DNA from 2 places in the Nocardioides sp. F233 genome. Region 1 is predicted to be linked to the other one. Evidence: predicted binding sites of a transcription regulator. Region 1 holds the regulator's gene; the other holds the start of a gene.
The links. Region 1 encodes LexA, which represses DNA repair genes until DNA is damaged. Its sites were predicted from a motif close to TCGAACANNTGTTCGA; they were not measured.

Region 1 (5,691 bases):
CCGTTGGACTTGCCGAGGTCGACGACCTTCGCCCACTCCTCGGTGGCCAGCTTGTGGACCTCGGCGTCGGCGATGTGCAGGGTGCGCACGTCGTCGTTGGCGGCCTGGTGCTTGCGCATCACGCGCTGGTGGGCCTCGGAGTTGCGGGCGTAGCCGTTGTAGGGGCCGACGATCGCGGCGAGCTCGGCCGAGCGGCGGTACGACGTACCGGTCATCAGCGACGTCACCGTGGCCGCCATCGCGCGACCGCCCTCGGAGTCGTAGCCGAGGCCCATCGCCATGAGGAGGGCACCGAGGTTGGCGTACCCGATGCCGAGCTGGCGGTAGTCGCGGGTGGTCTGGCCGATCGGCTCGGTCGGGAAGTCGGCGAAGCAGATCGAGATGTCCATCGCGGTGATGATCAGCTCGACGGCCTTGGCGAACATCGGGGCGTCGAAGGTGTCGTCCTCGCGCAGGAACTTGAGCAGGTTGAGCGAGGCGAGGTTGCACGAGGAGTTGTCGAGCGACATGTACTCCGAGCACGGGTTGGACGCGGTGATCCGGCCGGTCTCGGGGTTGGTGTGCCAGTCGTTGATCGTGTCGTCGTACTGCAGGCCCGGGTCGGCGCAGGCCCAGGCGGCCTCGCTGATCTTGCGGAACAGGCTGCGGGCGTCGACGGTCTCGATGACCTCGCCGGTCATCCGCGAGCGCAGGCCGAACTCGCCACCGTTCTCGACGGCGCGCATGAACTCGTCGTTGACGCGGACCGAGTTGTTGGCGTTCTGGTACTGGACCGAGGTGATGTCCTTGCCGCCGAGGTCCATGTCGTAGCCGGCGTCACGCAGGGCGCGGATCTTGTCCTCCTCGCGCCACTTGGTCTCGACGAACTCCTCGATGTCGGGGTGGTCGACGTCGAGGACGACCATCTTGGCCGCACGACGCGTCGCGCCGCCCGACTTGATGGTGCCGGCCGAGGCGTCGGCGCCACGCATGAAGGAGACCGGGCCGGACGCGGTGCCGCCGCTGCTGAGGAGCTCCTTGGAGGAGCGGATCCGGGAGAGGTTCAGACCGGCACCGGAGCCGCCCTTGAAGATGAAGCCCTCCTCCTTGTACCAGTTGAGGATCGAGTCCATCGAGTCGTCCACCGAGAGGATGAAGCACGCGGAGACCTGCTGGGGAGCGGTCGTGCCGACGTTGAACCAGACCGGGGAGTTGAAGGAGAAGTACTGGTTGGCCAGCAGCCAGGTCAGCTCGTGCTCGAAGACGTCCGCGTCCGCCGCGCTCGCGAAGTAGCCGTGCTCCCGACCCGCCTTGACGTACGTCGACACGACCCGGTCGATCAGCTGCTTGAGACCGCGCTCCCGCTCCGGCGTGCCGACGGCGCCGCGGAAGTACTTGGTGGTGACGATGGTGGAGGCGTTGAGCGACCAGAAGTCGGGGAACTCGACACCGAGCTGCTCGAAGACGGTCTCGCCGGTCTTCCAGTTGGTCTGGACGACGTCGCGCCGCTCCCAGGTGATCTCGTCGTACGGGTGCACACCCTCGGTGCTGAAGATCCGCTGGATCTTCAGTCCCTTCTTGGTGTAGCGGGCCGTCTCGCTGGGCGTCTGGCTGCGGGCCGTCTCGGTCATGGCTCTCCTGGTCTCCTCTGTCGGCGGTTTCGGCGGGGCGTCGGCGGACAGCAGGAGCAGCGCGGCTCCTGCACAAACGGGGCGGTGCGAATGGGGAAAGGGGAAGGTGGCCCGGCAGGCAGCTTCCCCACTACCTGCCGGGCGTCTGTGGTCAGCCCGTCGAGGCGGGCTGGGCTCCCTCGGACAGCAGCTGGCGCTCGGCCCGCATCAGGGAGATCTCGTTCTCGAAGTCGGCGGCCGAGTCGAAGCCGCGGTAGACGGAGGCGAAGCGGAGGTAGGCGACCTCGTCGAGACGACGCAGCGGCGGCAGGATCGCCAGGCCCACCTCGTGGGCGGCGATCTCGGGGCTGCCGGCCAGCCGGAGCTGGTCCTCGACCTCCTGACCCAGCCGGGCCAGGTCGTCCTCGTCCACCGGGCGACCCTTGCAGGCCTTGCGGACGCCGGCGACGGCCTTCTCGCGGGTGAACGGCTCGGTCGCGCCGGAGCGCTTGAGCACGGTCAGCTGCATGGCCTCGACGGTCGTGAACCGCTTCTCACAGCTCGGCGCCTGGCAGACCCGGCGGCGCCGGATCGAGCAGCCGTCGTCGGAGACGCGGGAGTCGAGGACCTTGGTGTCATGGTGCTTGCAGTACGGACAGTGCATGGGTCCCCTCCTCTCGAGGCTACGACCTGTGGACAACTCCCCCGCCTGTGGAAAAGGTGGGGCGAACTGTGGGTTTCCGCTCCGGTCCTGTGGGTGACGGAGGGTCGCCCTGTGGACTAGATGTGGAGAACTACATCGTTGTAACTACTAGATGTAGTGGTAACCGTACGCCCCGGCCACCAGTGATGCAAGCGCGGGTCACGACGAGTTCGACCGGGGTCCGGCTCGGGCGGAGTTTGCGCAGGTCACCGCCACAAAGGCGGCTTCGCGACCCCTCCCCGACCGGCGTTTCGCCGCGGTACGACGGGCCGCCGACGCCGCCCGGAAGCAGTGGAGGGCGCGTTGGCTGAGCATTCCACCCACCCATCAGGAACAATGACCGCCGTGACGGGTGGCAAGCGGGCTGGCGATCGGGCGAAGGCGAAATTCCGGCCCGCCCTCCTGCTGAGCGCCGCCGGCGGGACCGCGTCCATCGTGGCCTGGGGGTACCTCGTCGTCGCCGCCATCGACTTCGGCGCGACCGCACGCCACGACGGCAAGGGCAGCGCCTGGGCCTTCATGGCCGTCGCCTCGCTGGGCGCCATGCTCTGCCTCTTCCTCACCTTCATGCTGGCCATCCGCCTCTCCCGCGCCCTGGGCATGAGCTCGCACCACCACGAGCCCCGCCCCAAGAAGGACCCGGCCGCCCCCAAGGGCGGCAAGCGCGCGGCTCGCTGAGCTCGCAGCCCCGACGACGCGCGAAGGGCGGGATCCGGTTCGGTCGGATCCCGCCCTTCGTCTTCCCCAGGCCAGTACAGGCCCGATCTCCGCTGGGGTCGAGGCAGCGAAGAAGTCATCTGGTGCGACTAGTGCGTCGGAACCCGCAGCTCCTGGCCGACGTAGACCATGCTGCCGTCGAGCGTGTTGAGCTGCTGGATGGTCTGCATCATGTCGCGCACGTCGTCGCCCGAGGTCGCGGCAGCGTCGCTCGCGATGTCCCACAGCGTGTCACCGGGGCCGACCGTCACCAGCTGGACCTGCGGCGCACCGCCGTCCTCGCGCGTCGCGGCCGAGGCGGCGGCCAGCCAGATCGCCGCGAGGGCGACGGCGGCCAGGGCCAGCAGGAAGACGACCGCGCGGCCGCGCCGGGTCAGCCGGACCTGGCCCCGGGCGCTGGGACGGGCCGCAACGGGGCGGGCAGTCGACGTACGGCGGACAGCGGTGACGCGGGGCGCGACGGTGATGGTGCTCATGGAAACCTCCGGGGGAAGTGGACGGGACCTGTTGTATCCAGGGGGTCCGACGGAAGGTGTTCGATCAGGCGTTCGATCGAACATGTGTACGAGATTAGATCAGGTGTTCGAAGATTTCCAGCACCGTTCGAAAGTTCGTTCGACCGGCGTGTCGCGACACGCGGTTCGAACAGATGTTTGAAACAGGTGGCCAGGTTCGGTTAGCGTCGTCACACGGGCCCGGTCGATCCGGACCACACCACCCGAGCTGATCTGGAGGGCGATCGATGACTGAGCGCAAGGGCACGGAGCGCAAGGGCGACCGCAAGGCGAGCAGTGTCACCGAGCTGCCCGACGGACCGGCCGACGCGACCGGCCTGACCCCGCGCCAGCAGCGGGTCCTGGCCCACATCAAGGACAGCATCGAGAAGCGGGGCTACCCGCCGAGCATGCGCGAGATCGGCCAGGCGGTCGGCCTCACCAGCACCTCCAGCGTCGCCCACCAGCTGCGCACCCTCGAGGAGAAGGGCTTCCTCAAGCGCGACCCCAACCGGCCGCGCGCCCTCGAGGTGTTCCTGCCCGAGGTGATGGCGGCGCGCCGGGCGATGGGGAGTGCCGAGGAGACGACGTACGACGAGACCGGGATCGGCGACGCCGCACCGGCACCCGCCAACGTGCCGGTCGTCGGCCGGATCGCGGCCGGTGGCCCGATCCTCGCCGAGGAGCGGATCGAGGACGTCTTCCCGCTGCCGCGCCAGCTCGTCGGCGACGGCCAGCTGTTCCTGCTCGAGGTCAGCGGCGAGTCGATGATCGAGGCCGCGATCTGCAACGGCGACTACGTCGTGATCCGGCAGCAGCCGACCGCCGAGAACGGCGAGATCGTCGCGGCGATGATCGACGGCGAGGCGACGGTCAAGACCTTCCAGCGCAAGGACGGCAAGGTCTGGCTGCTCCCCCACAACCCGGCGTTCGAACCGATCGACGGCACCAACGCGACCATCCTCGGCAAGGTGACGGCGGTGCTGCGGCGGGTGTGAGGTTTGCCTGACCGGCCGGTGACATAGGGTCTGCTTGTCCTGTCGCCATACCAAAGGCCGGTCCTGATGCCTCGTCGCAGCCACTTCCCCCTCATCGGGCTGCTGTCCACGCTCCTCGCTGCCTTGCTGACGGTGTCCGTCCTCGGCGGCGTCGCCGGGGCGGACGACACCTATCCGGCCGCACCGGCCGGCACCGCGGTCCCCGTCGACATCGACGACACTGTCGCCCAGGCGACCGCGGAGCAGGCCCTCGAGACCGTGCAGGACATCGTCGACACGGCTCCGAGCGCCGCGCCGACCGACACCACGACCGGTGCCGACCTGACCATGGCGCTGCGCGACCTCGCGCTCACCCGCGACGACCTGCCGACCAACCTGCAGGACGACGCGGCGCAGCTGCTCGCGCGGCCCGGCACCGGCTACCGCCCGCCCCCGGGCTCCGGCGGCATCGAGTGCACGCCGGGATCGGGTCTGCCCTGCTACACCGCGCCCGAGGCGGCGCCGCTGTGCGGCAGCGGGATCTGCGTGCACTACGTCCAGGGCGCCTACTCGCCCAGCACCGGATCGGACGCACCTCCGCTCGCGCCGGTCAACTACCCGGCCATCGTGCTCGACGTGATGAAGAACGTCGCCAACCGGTACGTCGCCGCGGGCTACCGGACGCCGGTCAGCGACGGCAACGAGTTCGACGTCTACCTCGCCGACCTCGGCAAGCGCGGCCTCTACGGCTACTGCACGACCGACCAGCGGGTCGCGGGCCACGTGACCGCCGCGGCGTACTGCGTCCTCGACAACGACTACGCCGAGTTCGGCGCGGTGCCCGGCCCGCTGGGCAACCTGCAGGTGACCGCGGCCCACGAGTACTTCCACGCGGTGCAGTTCGCCTACGACGTCAACGAGGACAGCTGGCTGCTCGAGGCGACCGCGACCTGGGCCGAGGACGAGGTCTACCCGGACATCAACGACAACCGCCAGTACCTCAAGGGCGGTCCGCTCGGTCAGCCCGCGCAGCCGCTGGACCACCGCAGGGGCCTGGCCCCGTACGGCGCGTGGATCTTCTTCAGGTACCTCAGCGAGCACTTCCCTGCGGACTCCGGCGGCATGCCCGTCATCGTGCGAGACATCTGGGACCTGGCTGCCGGGTCGGCCACCTCGCGGCAGGCGATCAGCGCCGCCCTCGCCGCGCGCGG
Region 2 (5,691 bases), on a different contig from region 1:
GGCTGGCGTCCGAGCACGCCGGCAGCCTGCTCACCTGCGTGCTGCTCTCGCTGCTCGCCGGGCTCGCGGTCGGCGCGGTCAACGGGTTCCTGTGCTGCGTGGTCGGCCTGTCGCCGTTCATCGTCACGCTCGGCACGCTGACCGCCGTCCGCGGCCTCGCCCAGCAGTTCGCGCCGCTCCCCCTGACCAGCTTCGGCGACTCCTTCGCCTGGCTCGGCGGGGCCAAGGTCGCCGGGCTGCCCTCGCCCGTCGTGATCGCGCTCATCGTCGTACTCGTCGCCGGGGCGGTCCTCGCGTTGACGCCCGTCGGGCGGCACATCTACGCGATCGGGGTCTCCCGCGAGGCGGCGTACCTCTCCGGCGTGCGGGTCCGCACCGTGCCCTTCGCCCTGTTCCTCGCCACCGGCGCCAGCGCGGCACTGGCCGGCGCGATCAAGGCGTCGGTACTCGGCGCCGTGCAGTCGGGGACGGCGGGCACCGGCTTCGAGCTCGCCGTGCTGACCGCCGTCCTGGTCGGCGGCGTCGCCCTGACCGGCGGCTCCGGGACCCTCTTCGGCGTGGTGCTCGGTGTCGCGTTCCTCGGGATCCTGCAGAACGGGCTGACCCTGGTCGGCGTGCCGACCTTCTGGCAGCAGGTCGCCCAGGGCCTCGCGCTCGTCGTCGCCGCCGGGCTGGCCTACCTCGCGCCGCGGCTCGAGGCGCTGGCCGCGGTCCGGCCCCAGGCGAGCAGGGTCAGGGCGAGCGCCGCCGAGAGCAGCCCGAAGTCGCGCAGCGCGACGTCGTCGTAGTCGCCCGTGCTGACCAGGTCGACGATGATGCCGGCCAGCCAGAGCGCGACCAGCGGGCCGCCGTACCGCGGGGCGAGGTAGCGCTCCCAGTCGGTCAGGACGTTCGCGAACTTGTCCAGGCCGAAGGCGATCGGCGCGATGGTGAACACCGTGCGCAGGAGCAGGAAGGCTCCCTCGGGGCCGACCAGGTTCGTCCGGTCGGTGGGGGTGGTGGTGCCGGTGGTCATGGTGACTCCTCGTCTCTAAAACGGAACTTCTTCCAATTTAGAACCCCGAGAACCCTCTTGTGTCAAGCGAACTCTGTTTTAGAATCTCCACGTGGACGTTGACACGCTGGGCCCCGGCGCCGCTGCCATCGGCGTGCTCGCCGACCCGACCCGGCGCGCGCTCTACGAGTACGTCGCTGCCCAGCACGATGCCGTCGGCCGCGACGCGACCGCCGCGGCACTGGGGATCGCCAAGCACACGGTGAGCTTCCACCTCGACCGGCTCGCCGAGGAGGGGCTGCTGGAGGTGGAGTTCCGCCGGCTCAGCGGTCGCAGTGGGCCCGGCGCCGGCCGGCCGAGCAAGCTGTACCGGCGCTCGGCGCGCGAGTTCGCGGTCACCCTGCCGCCCCGGCGCTACGACCTGGTCGGCGACATCCTCGCCGCTGCGGTCGGCCGTGCCGGCGCCGGCGAGGACCTCGACGACGCCCTCGTGGCCTCGGCGCACGCCGAGGGGCAGTCCGTCGGCGGCGAGGCCGCAGGGGTGGCCGCTCCTCCGGGACTGCCCGACCTGACCGACCTGGCCGCGGTGCTGGCCGGGCAGGGCTACGAGCCCGCCGTCTCCCCGGACGCGGTCTCCCTGGCGAACTGCCCGTTCGACGCCCTCGCCCAGAAGCACACCGCCCTCGTCTGCGGACTCAACCGTTCCTTCGTCCAGGGCGTGGCCGACGGCCTCGGCTGCGCCGGCGTCACCGCGCACCTCGAGCCCGACCCCGGGCACTGCTGCGTGACCGTGCGGACCGATGGACACGCGCCCGCGAGCGGAGAATGATCGCGGCGTGGCCATGTTCGAGGTGGCGGACGCCTACATCAGCTTCATGGGGAGGTTCTCCACTCCCCTCGCTCCACTGTTCGCCGACGTGGGCCTGGCCGGTGTCGGTCCGTCCGCGGCCGTCCTCGACGTCGGGTGCGGTCCGGGGATGCTGACCGCCGAGCTGGTACGCCGCCAGGGTGCGGCGCGCGTCGCCGCCGTCGACCCCGTCGCCACCTTCGTGACCGCCGCAGCTGCCGCCCACCCGGGTGCCGTCGTACGCCAGGCGTCGGCGGAGTCGCTCCCGTTCCCCGGCGAGTCCTTCGACGCGACCCTCGCCCAGCTCGTCGTGCACTTCATGACCGACCCGTCCGGCGGCGTCAGCGAGATGCGGCGCGTCACCCGACCCGGCGGCCGGGTGAGCGCGTGCGTGTGGGACCACGGCGGCGGCACCGGCCCGTTGTCGGCCTTCTGGCGCGCGGTCCTCGCCGTCGACCCGACGGTGACCGACGAGTCCTCGCTGCCCGGGTCCAACGCCGGCGACCTGGCTGCCCTGCTGCTCGCCGCCGGGCTGCACGAGGTCACCGAGGTGCCCCTGACCGTCAGCGTCGACTTCCCCACCTTCGACGACTGGTGGGAGCCCTACACCTTCGGCGTCGGCACCGCCGGCGTCGCCTTCGACGCGCTGGGCGGCCACCAGCAGGAGAGGATGGTCACGCTCCTGCGGGCCGAGCTCGGCGACGGACCGTTCACGATGTCGGCCACCGCATGGGCGGCCACCGGTGTCCGCTGACGGCCGCCTCGCGCTCGACCGCTGGATCCTGTCTGGCGGGCACTGGCAGGTGGTCGGCGAACGGGACGGGCTGGCAACGGTCGCGCTGATGACGTGTGACGGCGGGCAGGAGATGGAGCGGGTCGTCGTACCGGTGGCGGGGTTGCCGGGGCCCTGACCTCCACCCACGGTCAGAACCCGCGAGTTCGCGCCAGCCGGCGCCTGGGGAGCCTTCGATGGACGAAAAGCAGTTCAGCACCACGCTCATTGCGCTGGCCGAGTTGGTCGACGAGAGCACCGTCGAAGCCGTTCGGGAGGAACTCGACGCGGGCGAATGGACCGTCGCTGTCGAATGGCTCGCGGATGCGCTCTTCGAGAACGACGTCTCGCTGACACCCAACCAGGTCACCGCGCTGGTCGCGACGGCGCGAAGGACCGGATCCACGCGCTACGAGGTCCACGAACTCGAATCATTGGCGGGCTCGGCGTAGCGCGACTGGGCAGGGCGGCGCGCGCCGACACGTGATCAGGCGGCGCGTGGTCGTGCTGGTGCGTAGGTGATCCCTGCCTTGCGGTAGTCCTCGCGGGCGTTGCGGGATGGTGGGGTCCACACGGGTTGTCCGGTGTCGTGGTCGATGTGGACGGCCCAGGGGGTCTGGTGGATGAGGACGTGGTGGTGGCGGCAGAGCATGACGAGGTTGTCGAGGCTGGTCGCACCGCCGTCGGCCCAGTGGACGACGTGGTGGGCATCGCACGCGAGTGGCATGCGGGTGCAGCCGGGGAAGGCGCAGTGTCGGTCGCGGATGACGAGGGCGAGCCAGATCGCGGCGGTGACGAGTCGTTGGGTGCGGCCGACGTCGAGGACCTGGCCGTGGGTGCCGAGGACGGTGGGGATAATCTCGGCGTCGCACGCCATCCGTCGGACCGCCGTCGCGGAGAACCGTGCGCCGGTCGGGGTCTGGCCGTTGCGGGCGAGGCCCGCGTCGATCACCTGTTGGCGCAGGGATTCCTGGTCGATGAGCACGATCACGCGGGGCTTGGTGCCGTGGTCGCGGGGCAGCTCGTCGGTCGCGGCGAGCCGATCACACGCGTCGACGAGGGCGTCCCAGAGCCGGGCGCCGGCGTCGCGGGGGTCACGCCCGTCGTGCCCACAGCCGGGGGTGAGGCACGCAGCGGCAGTGGCGACGCCGTCCTCGTCGAACACCGCCTCACCCGGTGCACGGTTCACCCCACCGCAGGCACCGGGTTCGGTGGTGACGGGTGCGGCGAGCGGGTGGAGGGTGGCCTTGATCCTCTCCGCGTCCTCCACGCTCCCGTAGCCCTTGACCCTGACGCCGCCGTGGCCGTCCTCGGCGAAGGAGAGGTGGCGGGCGTGGTGAGCAGCCCGCTCGGCCTTCGCCTTCCCCTTCTCGGCATTGACGAGTGCGGCGTCGGGGTCGAGCTCGCGGACCACGTCGCCGAACGCGTTGTGCAGGTCGGTGGCGTCGTGGCCGTGGGTGTCGACCAGCTCGAGCATCCGTCCGGCTACGGCGGTCCGGAACTCCGCCACCCGGGGCAGCGTGTGGACCTTCGAGGCGATCGCCCGCGCCTGGGGCAGGGTGACTCGCCCGGTCTCGAGGGCGGCCTGGACCTCGGGGAGGTCACGCAGCTGCTCGACGGCACGGACCAGTCCGCCGCCGGCGCCCTTGTGACCACCGGTCAGGTGGGTCAGATAGTCCTTGACCGAGGCCCAACCCAGCTCTCGCAGCGCGTCCGTCGCTTCGAGTCGAGCAACCCCGCGCAACAGTGCCGCATCGAGGAAGGACCGGGCCGCGGCGATCGCCTCCACGCCCGCCACCATCTCGGGGCCGTCGAGCAGACCCCAGTCGGCACCGGCCAGCTCCGCGGCACGCTGCGCCACGGTGGTTGCCGTGTCGAGCGCCCCGAGAGAAGTCATGCGCTCATCCTAATTCGAACACATGTTCGAATCAAGGGGTTGTGTGAGCCACCCTCGAAAAATCCGGCGAATCTCTCGGGCGGATCTCACCGGATTCTCCGCGTCACGCGGGGCCCTGCTGCCGACGAATCTGCACCGACCCCTGAAGTCCTTCGCGCTGCACGTGCGCGCCACCGACCATCGCGCGGCTGACACCTGCGTGCGCCGGCTTCTGGACCGGCTGGGAGCCCGTGCGTTCGATACTGAGTCCGAGAGCGGCATCTTCCAGGCGTAGCCGTCTCACCGCTCATCGACATGTCGAGCGGATCGCGGCAGATCCGCGCTGCCTGCCGCAGATGACAACGGAGGCGCCGAACCCTGACTCCTTCCTATGCTGGCGAGGTGCCGAGCGATGCCGAAGGTGAGGGTTGGCGGATGGTTCGTCCTGCCCAAGGAGACCGCGAGGTGACTTCGATCGATCACCTGATCCCGGATGCGGACTGGTTCTGGGTGACGCTTCAGCGCGAGTGTGTCCCGGGCTGTTGTGGACTCGATGCCTACGACTTCTCGGACGATTCAGTGGCGTGGGCGTGCGGTTGGGGCACGAAGGACCCGGGCGGTGTCATGGGTCGCGATCGCAGCCCAGGTGATGTGCCTGCCCTCGTGGTTCACCTTCGAGAGGCCGCGCGCACCATTCGCAAGATCGATGCCGAAGCGGTTTCCGCGGACCTGTTCAACGACGTCCTGACGCCATCCGCCTACTCCAATCTGCTGGACGACCTTGCCGCGAAGGCAACTCCACCGCGCTAGACGAGGTGCGGGCACCGGCGTGATGGAGCGAATCGCGTCAGACCCATGCCGAGCCCAGCTACCAGATGGTCAGTGCGCTTCGACAGGGAGCAGGTCAATGCGTACCGCGTCGGGGCTGAGGTCGTCCTCCTCGACATCGGAGCCCACGGAGACGACAACCTCGTTCCAGCCCCGATGGGCACCAATCAACTCGTCCCCGTCCGCATCACCGACAGACAGTCGGCCGGAAGGCACATTCAGGTGACCGGCGTAGAGCACCCGACGCGCGTCCTGCGGGCCTGCCTCGGCAAGGAGTCGAACCTCCACCTCGGCTTCAGCGAAATCGATGTCGCCGTCGAACGAATCCACGTCCTGCGCGTGCCGAATCAACACGACGAGTCCACCTGGCGATG

Region 2: the regulator LexA is predicted to act here: its motif matches at 4,525-4,540, upstream of ACZYRU_RS06415 (HNH endonuclease signature motif containing protein).

What each region holds. Positions count from the first base shown of each region.
Region 1 is NZ_JBVASH010000001.1:1,060,285-1,065,975, reverse strand. Features, by position in the region: gene ACZYRU_RS05090 (vitamin B12-dependent ribonucleotide reductase) at 1-1,610, opposite strand, end outside; gene nrdR (transcriptional regulator NrdR) at 1,762-2,253, opposite strand; gene ACZYRU_RS05080 (hypothetical protein) at 2,629-2,970, shown strand; gene ACZYRU_RS05075 (LysM peptidoglycan-binding domain-containing protein) at 3,099-3,485, opposite strand; gene lexA (transcriptional repressor LexA) at 3,752-4,501, shown strand; gene ACZYRU_RS05065 (MXAN_6640 family putative metalloprotease) at 4,568-5,691, shown strand, end outside.
Region 2 is NZ_JBVASH010000002.1:8,641-14,331, reverse strand. Features, by position in the region: gene ACZYRU_RS06445 (ABC transporter permease) at 1-788, shown strand, start outside; gene ACZYRU_RS06440 (hypothetical protein) at 677-1,015, opposite strand; gene ACZYRU_RS06435 (helix-turn-helix transcriptional regulator) at 1,107-1,823, shown strand; gene ACZYRU_RS06430 (class I SAM-dependent methyltransferase) at 1,837-2,595, shown strand; gene ACZYRU_RS06425 (hypothetical protein) at 2,585-2,752, shown strand; gene ACZYRU_RS06420 (hypothetical protein) at 2,811-3,065, shown strand; gene ACZYRU_RS06415 (HNH endonuclease signature motif containing protein) at 3,101-4,510, opposite strand; gene ACZYRU_RS06410 (DUF6331 family protein) at 4,892-5,299, shown strand; gene ACZYRU_RS06405 (hypothetical protein) at 5,369-5,691, opposite strand, start outside.